2 regions of the Flavobacterium luteolum genome follow, and region 2 is predicted to be linked to the other one. Evidence: riboswitches for the same ligand, from Rfam matches in the RefSeq annotation. Region 2 holds a riboswitch; the other holds the start of a gene.
The links. A riboswitch is a leader RNA that binds a small molecule or an ion and turns the genes downstream of it on or off. The one in region 2 is predicted to bind cobalamin.

Region 1 (7,539 bases), 2.0 Mb from region 2:
GGATATTCTTATATGGTTTTAGACGATTTAAAAATCTTTAATGATGCCGTTACAGACGTGGCTATGGAGATTTTATCGCCAAAAGATGTTTGCGGAAGTCAAGAATATAAAGTAAAACTGTCAAATGAAGGACAGATTGCGATTAAAGAAAACTCAATTCAGTTAAATTTAGAATATTTAAACACTTCAGAAGCTATTTCTGAAACTGTACAAGCAGGAATTCCTGTTGGAGGAAGCATTGAATATACCTTCAAAAAACAGCCAAAATTAGATGATAGTGCAGATTCTCACGTATTTAATTTTACAGCTAAATTAGAAGGTGATATTATTGATCAAAATAATATTATTGAAAATTATACTTATCAGGGAGTTTCAGGTGATTTTAAATTGTTCGACAATGCATCAATTCATGGTTATGCCGGTAAAAGCATTTACATTAATGCTGAATCTAAATTATTAATGAATGAATTAGAAGCAGTTTCATACAAGTGGAATACAGGAGAAGCTACAAATGCTATCGAAGTAACTAAACCTGGTGATTACATTGTTACAGCAGTTCTTGACAACGGATGTACATTAACAGAAAAAGTAACGGTAACATTCGACAATTTCGAATCTGATCTTCCAAGTGGTGACGTTTGTGGACCAGAAGTAGTTTTAAATCCGGGGAATTATGCTGCTTACGAATGGTTTGATGGTTCAACAGATCCAACTTTCACTGCAACAGAAAGCGGTGAATATTATGTAACAGTTTACAACGAACACGGATTAGGTAAAATTTTTACAACGACAATCAATGTTCTTGAGAATACAGTTCCAGAAATTCAGGCATTAGAAGGAAACAAAATAACAGCTTCTGCTGATGCGGCAGGTTATCAGTGGTATTTGAACGGAAGACCTTTGCCAAATGCAACCGAAAAAATGGTTTCTACAATTTGGGAAGGAAGCTATAGTCTTCAAGTAACAAATGCACACGGTTGTACAAATATGTCGGCTCCAATTGATTCTAAAGGTCTTCTTATTGGAAAACTGACCAATTCTTTCAGAGTGTTCCCAAATCCTGCGGCAGACAATGTAAACATCTTCTTGGCTGAAAAAGCAGAAGGTCAAGCAGAAATGAAAATTTATTCTATGGAAGGCAATGCAGTTTGGAGTAAAACCTATTCTGCTGTTCCGTCAAGCGTAAATGTAAGTCAGCTTACAACTGGAGTTTATATTCTAGATTGTACGGTACAAGGTAAAAAGTACACGGCTAAGATTATTAAAAAGTAACAAATTACAGATAGAAACGGCAGTTCTCGCGTAGAACTGCCCTTCTAAAAAACAAAAACATACGATGAAAAAATCAAAGCTGATAATTTGTGCACTAATGATGTGTGCAGGTGCAATGGCTCAAACCGAAAAGGTTAAACTGGGCGTAAAAGCAGGATTAAATGTTGCGAGCCTTACATTTGATGAAAATGAATTGAACTCATCTGCAAAAACAGGATTTACTGCCGGTTTAATGGCTGAAATTCCTTTGGCAAAAAACTTTTCAGTACAGCCAGAATTACTGTATAGTCAGCAGGGAATGAAATTATCTTATTCAGATCCAGAGGTTCAAAACTCGCATTATAAAAGCACTCTTGCCTTAAACTATTTAAACATTCCTGTAATGTTGAAGTATTATGTTGTAAAAGGTTTAAGTATTCAAGCAGGACCACAAGTTGGAATTTTACTAAAAGCAAACAACAAATATCAGGACAACTTTTTGGGTTATGAGAATAGCGAAAAAATGAATTTGTCAGACTATTCAAATGGAGTAGATGCTTCTGTAAATTTCGGATTAGGGTATCAGTTTAAAGACAGGTTTTATGCAGATGCAAGATATAATTTGTCTTATACCAATGTGTTTAAAGACGTAACAGCAAACACAAATTATATTATAAACAGCGATATGAAGAATAAAGTTTTTCAAATAACAATCGGTTATTTTTTTAATTAGAGTTAGTAACCTTTATCACTGTTAAAAACCACTCTTTTTTAAGAGTGGTTTTTTGTTTTTTGCAAAAAATCAAATTCTAACTTGCAGACACCATACCTGAGTTATATCTTTACCCCAGATTTTGGTCTGCTTTTTCAAACCGAAAAAGCAGTTAAAAGGGAATCAGGTGCAAATCCTGAACAGACCCGCTACTGTAAGTTCTACACAAAGTCTTTAAACATTACCCATGCCATTGTTCCGTTTTGAGGGATGAGAAGGCCGTTTAAAGATAGAATAAGTCAGGAGACCTGCCACGATCACATAGTTTAAAACTTTCGTGGTATGAAGTTGATGACAAGAGAATAACCTGCTATTGCATAGCGGGATTACTACTGTTATATAATTACGGCATCACGCAAAGTTTATTTAATTAAATCGTGATGTATAATTTTAGAAAAACGCTTCTTGCAACTTTTTTTTTATTGATTCCTTTTTTGCTTCATTCCCAAGCAGTGACTGATAGTTCGCGGGTTTTAAAAGAAGTGGTTTTAAAAGGAAAACCCTATCAGGAAGTCATTCCCGTGCAAAGTCTTTCGGGTGTTCTGCTAGAAAATCTTTCCAGTCACAATGTTGCCGATGCACTTCGTTATTTTGCGGGAACTCAAATTAAAGATTATGGCGGAGTCGGCGGACTCAAGACAGTTGATGTTCGAAATATCGGAACACATCATGTTGGTGTTTTTTATGACGGAATTCAGCTGGGAAATGCACAAAACGGAGTAACCGATCTAGGAAAGTATTCGCTTGATGATATGGAATCGCTTACGATGTACAATGGACAGAAAAGCGAAATTTTCCAGTCAGCAAAAGACTTTGCGGCTGCTTCTACGATTTATTTGCGAACCAAACGCCCTGTTTTTATTGGCAATAAAAAAACAAATCTGCTGGTTCGTTACAAAACAATGTCCATCAATTATCATGATCCTTCTTTTAGATGGGAACAAAAGCTGAGCGATAAAGTGAGTTTAAGCGTAAGTTCTGAATACATCAAATCAAACGGACAGTATAAATTTAGATACAAAAGAAAAAACCAAGACGGAAGCACGGCTTATGATACCACAGCTACACGATGGAACAGCGATGTAGAAGCATTCCGATTTGAATCTGGTTTGTATGGAAAAATTAATAATGGAACTTGGGATGCTAAAGTATATTATTATGATTCTGAACGCGGTGCACCGGGAGCAATTGTAGAAAATAAGTTTAAAGACGGTTTTAGACAATTTGATAAGAACTTTTTCGGACAGTCTTCTTTAACGAAAGACGTTTCAGAAAAATATAAATTCCAGCTCAAAGGAAAATTCGCTTACGATTATACCCATTATATAGCACGAGATACTACCAATGTTTTAGGTGAAACCGTAACCGAAGGAGCACAATCTGATGATAGTTATTATCAGCAGGAAGCTTATTTCTCTGCAGTCAATATGTACAGCATTTTGCCCACTTGGGATGTTTCGCTGTCAACCGATTTTCAATACAATAAACTAAATGCGACAAGAAGAGGAATCCAAACACAATTCTCTTTTCCGCAGCGATATACAGCGCTTGTTTCTCTTGCAACTTCGTATCGATATGAAGGTTTTAAAGTTTTAGGAAATGTATTAGGAACTCGTGTCATTGAGGAAGTAGAATACAATGCCAAAGCACCCAATAAAACCGAATTTACACCTGCATTATTTCTTGGTTATACTCCGTTTAAAAAATACGATTTCAATTTAAGAGCTTTCGCTAAACGTATTTTCAGAATGCCAACTTTCAACGATTTGTATTATACCATGATTGGTTCTAGCACTTTGAGGCCAGAATATATGAATCAGTACGATGTTGGTTTTACATATAATTTCCCCGTAAGGGAAAGTTTTTTCGATAAATTTTCTTTTCAGGCAGATGCTTATTATACCAATACAAAAGACAAAATTGTTGCCGCTCCAACCGGAAATTTATTTCGTTGGATGATGACCAATATCGGTCAGGTTAAAGGAAAAGGAATCGAAACAGTTCTTAATATGGGAACTCATTTTAATAAGTTAAAACTAGATGCTAATCTAACGTACACATATTCTCAAAGTCAAGATTTTACAAAAATTGTTGGTTTAGAAATGTCTTCTTACGGAGATCAGATTCCGTACACACCTTGGCACAGCGGATCTGGAATTTTAAACGCCAATTACGAATCTTGGAACTTCAATTACAGCTTTATTTATGTCGGAAAACGCTACAACGGAAATGTCAATAATATTAAAGTGAATGAAGTACAGCCGTGGTACACACATGATTTGGCGGTTCAGAAATCTTTCACATTCAGCACCTACAAATTAAACGGAACAATTGAAGTCAACAACGCTTTCAATCAGCAATATGAAGTGATTTACAATTATCCGATGCCAGGGCGAACATTCAAATTTATAATCAGTTTTGAGTTATGAAAAAGAGCTTTTTTAAAATAGTATTTGGTTTAAGCATAGCTGTTTTGCTGGTTTCCTGCCGTGAAGACGAAACTGTATTTCTTTCTTCTGACACCGCTGTTGCCGCGCCAAGAAGCGACGGAAAGATTGAAGGTTTTTATCTTCTAAACGAAGGCAATATGGGAATGAATCGTGCGAGTCTGGATGTTTTTAATTACAGAACTGGAAATTATACTACGGATGTATATTCAGAACGAAATCCGAGTGTGGTAAAGGAATTGGGAGATGTTGGAAACGATATTAAAATCTATGGAAATAAGGTTTATGCAGTTATAAATTGCTCTAACAAAGTTGAGGTTTTAGAAAAATGGACCGCAAAACGCATCAAAAAAATAGACATTCCGAATTGCCGTTATGTGGCTTTTTATAAAGACAAAGCCTATGTGAGTTCTTATTCGGGACCAGTTGCGATTAATCCGAATGCAGAAATCGGTTTTGTGGCCGAAATTGACACCACTTCATTAGAAATAAAAAGAAAAGTAACCGTTGGTTATCAGCCAGAACAAATGGTTATTCATAACGGAAAATTATATGTGGCCAATTCTGGCGGTTACAGAGTTCCAAATTACGATAGAACCGTTTCAGTTATTGATCTGGTGACTTTCACAGAAATCAAAAAAATAGACGTAGGCATTAATTTGTACAGCATGCAGATTGATAGCCGCGGTGATATTTACGTGAGTTCACGAGGCGATTATTACAATACGCCATCTAATCTTTTTGTGATTGATACACAAACAGACGAAAAGAAAATGCAGCTCGATATTCCTGTTTCTGGAACTTGTCTGGTAGATGATTTACTGTATTACTACAGCGTTTCTTGGAGTTACTTATCAGGCAGTAATAAAGTGAGTTACGGAATTTTAGATACTAAAACTAAAAAAGTAGTTACGAATCAGATTATCACGGACGGTACCGATAAAAAAATCATGATTCCGTACGGACTTCAAGTCAATCCAGAGACCAAAGAAATCTACATTACCGATGCGCAAAACTATGTAGTAACGGGCTATATCTACTGTTTTACGCCAGATGGAAAACTAAAATGGAAAACAACCGCAGGAAATATTCCTGCCCATATTGCTTTTATAACTAAAAAATAACCCTTAAAAATGATGAATAAAAATCTTTTTAAAATCGCTTTGTTTTCAATTCTCTTTTTGGGATTTGCAGCTTGTGATAAAGACAATGATAATGAAGAAAATCTGCTTCCCGCAGAAGTGCTGAAGGAAAACTACACGATTGATCGTTTTAAAGTTCTGAATATAGCAACAGATCTTCCAAGTACGGCAAAACTGACTTGGAGCATTAAAGATTCGATTATCTCTGAAAACACAGATTTAGATTTTATAAGTCCGTTTCAAAAAAACTATCCACTGACTTTAAAAGTTGAAATAAACGGAGAAACCAAGATTTATAACGCATCCATAAATGTTATAAAAGAAACAGGAACATACAGTAAATATATTTCTCATGTATTTGATTTTCGTCCTGCAGTTGGACAATTCACAAACGAAATTCCGCAATATACCGCAGGAAATACAGAAGCCAGCATAATTTCTGCAGCGAAAAAAGCAATTGTGGGTTCCAACACCACAATGATTTCGTTGGGCGGTTTTGGTGGTTATGTGGTTTTTGGTTTCGATCACACTATTCCGAACATGGGCGGACGAGATTTTAAAGTTTTAGGAAATGCTTTTTGGGGAAATGAAGCCAACGAAGCGCGTGCAGGATCTTGTGAACCCGGAATTATTATGGTGGCTTATGACAAGAATAAAAATGGAAAACCTGACGATGACGAATGGTTTGAAATAGCTGGAAGCGAATACTTTAAAAACACGACTACAAAAAATTACTCGATTACTTATTTCAAACCAGATCCAAACAAATTGCCAGTTGTAGGAAACGAATTTTGGCAGGTTAATACCGAATATATCAAATGGCAGGATAATGCTGGAAATTCAGGTTATAAATCGCAAAATGTGTTTCATGACCAAAGTTATTACCCGCTCTGGATTGCAGATGCGTCTTATACTTTAAAAGGAACTCGAATAGCCGATAATTTCTACGATCAAAGTGGCGAAGGCTCGTATTGGGTAGGCAAATCTTTTGAATTTGGTTATGCCGATAATGCACCAAATAATGATGAAGCTTCGAATATTGATATTTCTTGGGCAGTCGATAAAAACGGAAAATACGTAAAACTTCCTGGAATAGATTTCATAAAAATATACACCGCAATCAATCAGGAAGCGGGCTGGCTTGGAGAAGTTTCTACAGAAGTTTCAGGCGCTTACGATTTACATCTTAACTAATACAACACTTTAAAATCAATACAATTATGAAGAAAAACTACTTTATAGTAATAATGCTATTTTTTACATTTCTAACCCACGCGCAAATAAAAGTGCAAGGCGTTCCTAGAAATGACATTAAACTAAAAACAGCGACGCAAAAACAACTAGCAGCAAAAAGTTCTAATGCAACCACTTTTGATGATATTCAGTTTTGGGTTGGTAGCGGTGCCAATAAAGCAGCATTTGCCGTGCAATGGAACGATGGAAAAAATGCAGACGCTTTAATCTGGGGATTTAAATGGGATGGAAATGCAACTGGCGAAGATATGATGAAAGCCATTGCCAAAGCTGATCCTCGTTTTTACATTCTTTTATTGCAGGGAACTCAATTTGGAACTGCAATTGGAGGATTCGGCTTCGATTTAGATGGAGCCAACACAATTGGATTGTACAAAAGCGGAAACCTAACCTATCCTTATTATCCTGTAAGTGGTATTGTAAATACAACTGTTTATGATTTTGACGAATACACAACAATTGATGCTTCAGATCATTGGCAATCGGGCTGGACAACTAAAGGATATTGGTCCTATTGGGTAAGAGATGATGTTAACAATGGTTTTGATTATTCTGGATTAGGCGCATCGAGCCGAGTTTTACAAGATGGCTCTTGGGACGTCTGGAATTTTAATGTTTCGTTTGCAGAAGAACCTATCGCAGCATTTACGCCTGTAACGCCTTATTCAAATGC
Region 2 (7,539 bases):
GCAACAAGATGTTCCAAATCTAGCTGATGGCCGTAATTTACAACCAGATTTTAATCAGTTTTTAAGAGGATATTCTCATCCCGAAGATTTATTTGAAGATTTATTAAACAGACCAGTTAGTAAATATCCTAACGGAGATGCTATTGATCGTTTTAGCTGGATTGTTGAAGATTATACTGTTCTAGAACAGGAGTTAAGTGGTGTTACTAAGAATAACGGTGTCGATTTTAGGTTAAGCCGAGTATCTTCGACATCAAATGATGTGGTGGGTTTTGTGCGATACATTATTCCAAATTCTGATGCCGCTACTAAAGCAATTAAACGTGGCGATTTGTTTACTAGTGTAAACGGGACAAAACTTACTGTTTCTAATTATCAGCAGCTATTATTAAATCAAGATAGTTATACTTTAGATTTGGCAGATTATAATGGAACGAGTTATGTTCTAAACGGAAAATCGGTTGCCTTAACTAAAACTGTTTTAGAAGAAAATCCTATTTTCATTAATAAAGTGATTACTTCTGGAAGCCATAAAATTGGTTATTTGATGTATAATGGTTTTTATTCAAGTTATGACAGTAGATTAAATCAGGCCTTTGGAGAATTAAAATCACAAGGAGTTACAGATTTGATTTTAGATCTTCGATATAATGGAGGAGGATCGGTGCCTTCTGCTATAAGACTTTCTAGTATGATCACAGGACAATTTGATACTCAGGTTTTTGCAAAAACGCAATTTAATACTAAGTGGATGAAAGATATGACTGCTGACGATTTAGAAAGCTTGAATTATAGATTTGTAAATAATATTGACGGGACAGCATTAAACAGTTTAAATTTAAATACAGTTTATATTATTGCTACTGCGAGTACAGCATCTGCCAGCGAATTGGTTATAAATGGCTTAAAGCCTTATATTAATGTAGTTCAGATTGGAGAAACTACTATAGGTAAAAACGTTGGCTCTTATACCATTTACGATTCAGAAACTTTGTTTTCTAAAAAAGGAATTAATCCAAATCATAAATATGCGATGCAACCTCTAGTTTTTAAAATCTCAAATTCTGCAGGTTTTGGTGATTACCAGCAAGGTTTACAGCCTACTTATGCGCAAAGAGAATATTTGGATACTTTTGGTGTTTTAGGAGAAACGTCTGAGCCTTTGCTTAATCTGGCTATTTCTAAAATCACAGGATCTACAGCCAAAAGAACTCTTAATGATAATTCTGAGCCGAATACCCCTTATTTGACAGATTCAAAAATCATTAACGGATTAAGACACGGAATGTACATTCAAAATCCATTAAAAAACTAAAATACAATAAATAGAAAAGGCTTTCAGAAATGAAAGCCTTTTCCATAAAAAAAACAAAAACTAATTCTAAAGGTTAAAATTAATCGTTAAAGTAGAATCCGTTTGGACCAACACCAACAGTTAATTCTTTTAATAAACTTCCGCTGAAGTTATAAATATAGGCTTTGCTGTCTGTTTTAAAGTTTCCTCCATCTGAAAGGAAAACGCGGTTGCCTTTAACTGCAAATCCGTAAAGGTATCCAATATCTGAAGTAGCCGTGAAGAGTGGGCTAGCAGAAGCTGTTGTTGCAGCCGTGTTAATTGAGTATACTGAGTTTCCTACTGTATAATAAACTTGGTTGTTTTCGATGTCTAAATATCCGGCAACTCCTTGAGATTCTGGAATTTCAATTTTAGAAACTGATTTGTCAGAGATTTTAACTTTTATAATTTCGCTGCTTTGTGTAAAAGAAGGACGTAAGATATAAAGAGTTCCATTTTCTTCTTCAATAGAATCTGAACCAGAGCCAATTGTTATTGGAGCTTCTAAAGCTTTTGTGTTGATATTGTAAATTGAAAGCTTGTCACTACCGATAGGATCTGTAATGTATAATTTTCCGCTTTCTTCAACAATTCTATTTCCAGTTGTATTTAGGTTAATTTTAGATTCAACAAGATTTGTTGCTAAATTAATAATAGCAATATAATCATCTGTAACAGAATCATATGAGTTTGCATTTGTTACATAAGCTTTGCCATCTTTTACAACACCATATCTTGGATTAGCCAATCCGCTGTCAACTTTAGCGATTAGCTTAAAAGTATAACGGTTTACGATGTTTATTACATTAGATCCGCCAGCAATTATATACGCTCTGTCTCCGCTGAAAAAGATGTTTTGAGCAAATTTCCCAAGTACATCAGATCCATTTTCTGCTTTATAAACGTCTTTAGTAAAAATGCTGAAATCATCGCTAGAAAATGATACCGTTCCAGCATCTGTGCTTCCTTCATTTAAAATAAAAAAACCATTGTCGTAAGCACCTTTTGGACTATCGTTGTCATCGCTTGAACAAGAAGCAAATAACGAGATGCTTAACGCTATTAAAAGTAATTTACTAAACTTCATATATTAAAATTTTAAGGTTAAATACATATTGAAATTGCGACCAGGCATTGGTCTGTTTTCTAGACTTTCGTAGTCTTTATTAAAAAGGTTTAAGACCTGAAAACCTACTTTGAAAGAATCTAAAAATTTAAGATCATAATCGATTCCGATATTTGAAATCGTATAATCATTAATAATTTCGTCTGGATTATTATCGGCTCTCGTATAGACAAAGCCATTATAAAGAATTTGATAATAAGCACTTATTTTATTTCGAGAATACGAAAATGCTCCTGTTGCCTTATTAAATGGAACGAAAAAGATTTGATTTTTCGTTTTTTCGTCTTGTGAGATTGTATAGGCATAAGTGGCATTTAAAGCAAAATTGTTTTTGCCAAAACTTTTTTTCCAACCTAAAACAGTTTCTGTACCATAACTATTTACTTTGTCTTGATTTTGTGGAGTCCAAATACCATTTGCTCCTGGAACCCATTGCAGCATATCAGTAATTTTCATGTAATAAAAATTCTGCGTCCAAGTCAGATTTTTGAATGTAAAGACATTGCCAATTTCTCCTTGATATGAGCTTTCAGGTTTTAAGTTCGGATTTCCTCCTTCGTCCCAATATAAATCGTTGTAAGTTGGAATTCTAAAGTTTCTAGAGACATTCAGTTTTAGATTGTACCAATCGTTAAATTTATAAGAAGATCCTAAATTGAATAAAACGGGCGATTTGTAATTATTGGTAAATTCTTTTCTAACGCCTAATTCGTTTTTCCAATTAGTGCCAAAATCTTGTCTAATTAGCAAAGCAGCAGAACTTATTTCGCGAATATGGTTTCCAAAACTGGTTCCGTAGCCATTTGTTCTACTGTAATCGACAATTCCGTTTATATGAGTTGCTTTAAATAAATGATAATCGACATCTAACTTCGTAATTAAATTTTCAGTCTTTCCGTAACTATAATTTTTTAAAGAGTTATCAGCAAAATATTGATAGTTTTCAAAAATGTAAGCGGTTTTGAAATTGGTTTTAAGTTTTCCGAAACTTCCATCGTATTCCAATAAGTTTCGGTTAAATCCATTTATGTATTTGCTTTTGGTTTCAGATTCTACTACTAACGAAGTATTACGGTCGGTGTTTGAACTTTGGCTGTAAAGCTTTAAAATATGATTTTGGTTGAATTTATATCCAGCATTAGCACTCAGGGTAATGATGTCATATTGTCCATTCTGATTCCATCTTTGGTCGCCTCTCCAAGTATATCGATTTAAATATTTATAATCGTTTGTCGAGCTATTTTTTGAAAGTCCAATTTGGGCGCTCCATTTTTTGTTAGAAATAGAAGTTTTATAATTAATCCCAATCGTATTAAAACTGCCGTAATCTAGTCTTAAGTTATTCTCAAATCGATTAAAAAATAACAAATCGTTATTTAAATGTACAGTACCTCCAACAGCCCCGCTTCCGTAAATAACGCTTCCACCACCTGCTTTAACGCTTATTGAATTATAATCGGAACCAGAAATTGTATTAAAATCGGTGCTTCCATTCATTTGAGAATTGATATTTATCCCGTTCCAAATTACTGCTGTTTGCGAAGAAGTTGTTCCTCTGAAAGAAACAGTAGAAAGCATTCCGCGTCCATATTCTTTAAAATATAAAGTCGAATTAAAATTTAATAAATCGGTTAGAAGAGCTTCGTTTTTATTGATTACAGAATCATTGAGTTTTAAAACAGACTGAGAAACTGAATAGGTTTTTAAATTTTTGTCTGAAACCAATACTTCTTTAAGACTGGTAATAGAATCGCTTTGCGCCGAAATAATCTGGCACATTATAAAAGAGCAAAAAGCAAAAAGTTGTTTTAAAGTCATAATTCCGTCACTCTTTTTCCCGAGAGTTCTATAAATTGTTACAAAGGCAGGTCTCCTGGCTTGCGTCTTGCTGTTTACCTTCCCATCGCGCCGGGCGTGACAGTGGTTTGTAGTTAACAGCAAGCATTCGTTTTGAACTTAGCTTACAGTTGCGGGTACAGCTCAAGAATTTACTTGATTCCCTTTTAATGTGTTTTTAAATCAAAAACACAACCTTAATTTGCTGCAAAGATAAAGTTAAAAATATTGATTATTCAAATTTGTTTTACGTTTCATGAAAAATTATAAATAATTTGCATTAAAAATCGATTTTTATAACTTCTCCGAAATCAACTTTATTATTGAAAGCGTCTTTTAAGGGTAATGAACTTTGATGACATAAAATGCTTCTGATGATTCCGGCATGAGCAACAATTACAATTGGCTGGTTTATTTTTGAAATTTTATCGGATAAAAAATTACCAACTCTTTCGTGTAATTGAACAAAGGATTCTCCGTTTGAAACTTTTATATTCACAAAATCTTCCATCCAAGGATTAAGTTCTTCAGACGGAATTTCGTTCCAGCTTTTCAATTCCCAATCGCCAAAATTCATTTCTTTTAAACGTTCGTCTTCCTGATACGAAATGGTTTTGATATTTTCTTGAATATGTTTTGCTAATGTAACGCAACGCTTTAGTGGACTCGAAAAAATAATTGCCTCAGAAGGAAGTTCAGAAATAATTCTGTCAAAGATTTCATTAAAAGGAACAGCAATATCAACGTCCGATTGTCCATAACAGATTCCTTTTTCGCAGACGGTTTCGGTATGACGAACTAGATAAATTTCCATAAGAATAAAATGCTTAAGTAAAATACCACTTCGCAAACCTGTTGTGTAGCTCCAAGACAATCTCCGGTATAACCGTCAATCCATTTTTGAAAATATCGCGCTAAAAAATATCGCGTTATAAAAACAGGGATTACGGCTAAAAGAAGTTTTAAATCAAAATAAGAAAATACAAGTAACGGAATTAATCCAAAAAAGAAAGAGCCGAAAACCTCTTTCCAAGTATATTGCTTTGCAATTGGCTTGCTTTTGCTTGAAGCATCATCGCGAGAATATTCGTGTGTAAAAATAATGCTTATCGCTGCCAGACGACTTAGTGAATGTGCAGAAATGAATAAGAGGTAAATTTTAAAAACAGCTGTAGAATCATAATCGTTGAATAATAAAATAGATTCTGAAAGCAGTTTGAATTTTAATAGAAAAAGTAAAACCAATCCAATTGCTCCGTAAGCGCCAATGGCGCTATCTTTCATAATCATTAAGATTTTTTCTTTGGTCCAGCCTCCGCCAAAACCATCACAGACATCGGCAAATCCGTCTTCATGAAATGCGCCGGTAGTTAAAATAGAAGCAATAATCGCTAGTATAACAGCAATTTCTGATGAAAGAAATAAGGCAAATAGAGAATAAGCAATAAAAGATATACTTCCGACAATCCAGCCAATAAAGGGAAAATATCTTGTGGCTTTATTTAAATAATCTGGATGATGTGTAATGTTTTTAGGGCATGGAATTCTGGTATAAAACATTAGACAGGTGAAGAATATGTGTAGTTCTTTTTTCATTTATATAATTAGTTTTCCATTTAGTATGTCATTTCGACGAAGGAGAAATCTCTACGAGAAGCTCGACAAAGTTTGGCGTCTGTTTGGACGGAGTTACTTGCGGAGATTTACTTCGTCTATTCGCTATCGCTCGAGTCTCCTTCGTCGAAATGACAAAAATGAGAATAAATCACCATGAAACATAATTGTTTTTTAGAAATGCAAAACTATTTCCTACTTATTCCCGCGCTTTCAAAACTGGCCATTTCATTCAAAAAAGCTTCAGCCGATTTTAAAATTGGGAATGCTACAGCGCAGCCAGTTCCTTCTCCCAAACGTAAATCAAGATTTAAAATAGGTTTTGCTTCTAAATAATTTAGCAATTCTGAATGCGCTTTTTCGGCAGAACAATGGCAAAAAACAGTATTTTGCTTAATGTTCGGATTTATTTTAAAAGCAATTAAATAGGCCACAGTACAAATGAAGCCATCAACTAAGATTAACATTTTATTTTCAAAAGCTGCTAGCATTCCGCCAGCCATTTGAAGAATTTCAAAACCTCCAAAATAGGAGAGTTGCGAAATTAATTCATCTTGACCAGAATAATTATCTAATGCTTTTTTAAGTAAATTTTGTTTTGAAAGCAGTTTTTCGTTTTCAACTCCAGTTCCTTTTCCGATACATTTTTCAATTGGAAAACCTGTTAAAAGACTCATTAAAACAGAAGCTGTCGAGGTGTTTCCAATTCCCATTTCGCCAAAACCGATACAATTTGAACCAGATTCTGCAATATTTTCAACAATTGATTTTCCTTTATCAAAACACAATTGTACTTCAGATTTGCTCATTGCAGGAACGTGTAGAAATGACTGCGTTCCTTTTGCAATTTTCGCGTCGATTAAATTTGCATTGGTTGGAAAATCATAATTTACGCCTGAATCTACGATTGATAATTCGATATTATTCTGATTGCAGAAAACGTTTATAGCTGCGCCGCCATCTAGAAAATTATTGACCATTTGTCGTGTAACATCTTGCGGATAATCACTTACGCCATGATTTGCGATTCCGTGATCGGCTGCAAAAACTACTATATTAGGTTTTACGATTTTCGGATTTAAAGTTTCAAAAACCGTTGCCATTTGAAAAGCTAATGCTTCTAAAGTTCCCAAAGAACCAACAGGTTTTGTTTTCGAATCTATTTTGTCTTGCAAAAGAGTATAGAAATCGGCTTTATTTTGGATTTTGTTTTCTGATTTTAAATCTAAATCAGAAATATTTATTGACTTAATTTCTGTGATTTCAGTACAGATCGGAGCTTCCGATTTTTGTTTCCAATGCAATTGCTGCAACATTGGCTGATTGTTATAATTGGTTGCTGGTTTCCCAATGCAGAAATAACCAAGCGGTTCTATATTTTCGGGTAAATCGAGAATTTTTTTAAACTGATAATAGTTGAGAATCGAAACCCAACCCATTCCGTATCCTTGTTCCGTTAGCGAAAGCCAGATATTCTGTGCCGCACAAACCGAACTGAATTTTACGGCTTCGTTACTGCCAATTGTTCCAATAGTAAACTGATTTAGAACCGAACGATCGTAAGCAATAACAAGTCCAATTGGAGCTTCTTCAATTGCTTCTAATTTTAGGGATTTATATAATTCTT

Region 1: it holds a riboswitch for cobalamin, as region 2 does, so the genes downstream of both, OZP10_RS19305 (TonB-dependent receptor) here and OZP10_RS04750 (TonB-dependent receptor plug domain-containing protein) in region 2, are expected to answer to the same signal.

Annotation. Positions count from the first base shown of each region.
Region 1 is NZ_CP114286.1:4,502,669-4,510,207, forward strand. It holds gene OZP10_RS19295 (M4 family metallopeptidase) at 1-1,272, shown strand, start outside; gene OZP10_RS19300 (porin family protein) at 1,337-1,984, shown strand; cobalamin riboswitch at 2,090-2,293, shown strand; gene OZP10_RS19305 (TonB-dependent receptor) at 2,404-4,452, shown strand; gene OZP10_RS19310 (beta-propeller fold lactonase family protein) at 4,449-5,594, shown strand; gene OZP10_RS19315 (cell surface protein) at 5,607-6,806, shown strand; gene OZP10_RS19320 (T9SS type A sorting domain-containing protein) at 6,833-7,539, shown strand, end outside.
Region 2 is NZ_CP114286.1:1,156,795-1,164,333, reverse strand. It holds gene OZP10_RS04760 (GFO_1087 family putative carboxy terminal peptidase) at 1-1,315, shown strand, start outside; gene OZP10_RS04755 (YncE family protein) at 1,395-2,423, opposite strand; gene OZP10_RS04750 (TonB-dependent receptor plug domain-containing protein) at 2,427-4,280, opposite strand; cobalamin riboswitch at 4,309-4,513, opposite strand; gene cobC (alpha-ribazole phosphatase) at 4,579-5,112, opposite strand; gene OZP10_RS04740 (adenosylcobinamide-GDP ribazoletransferase) at 5,097-5,894, opposite strand; gene cobT (nicotinate-nucleotide--dimethylbenzimidazole phosphoribosyltransferase) at 6,101-7,539, opposite strand, start outside.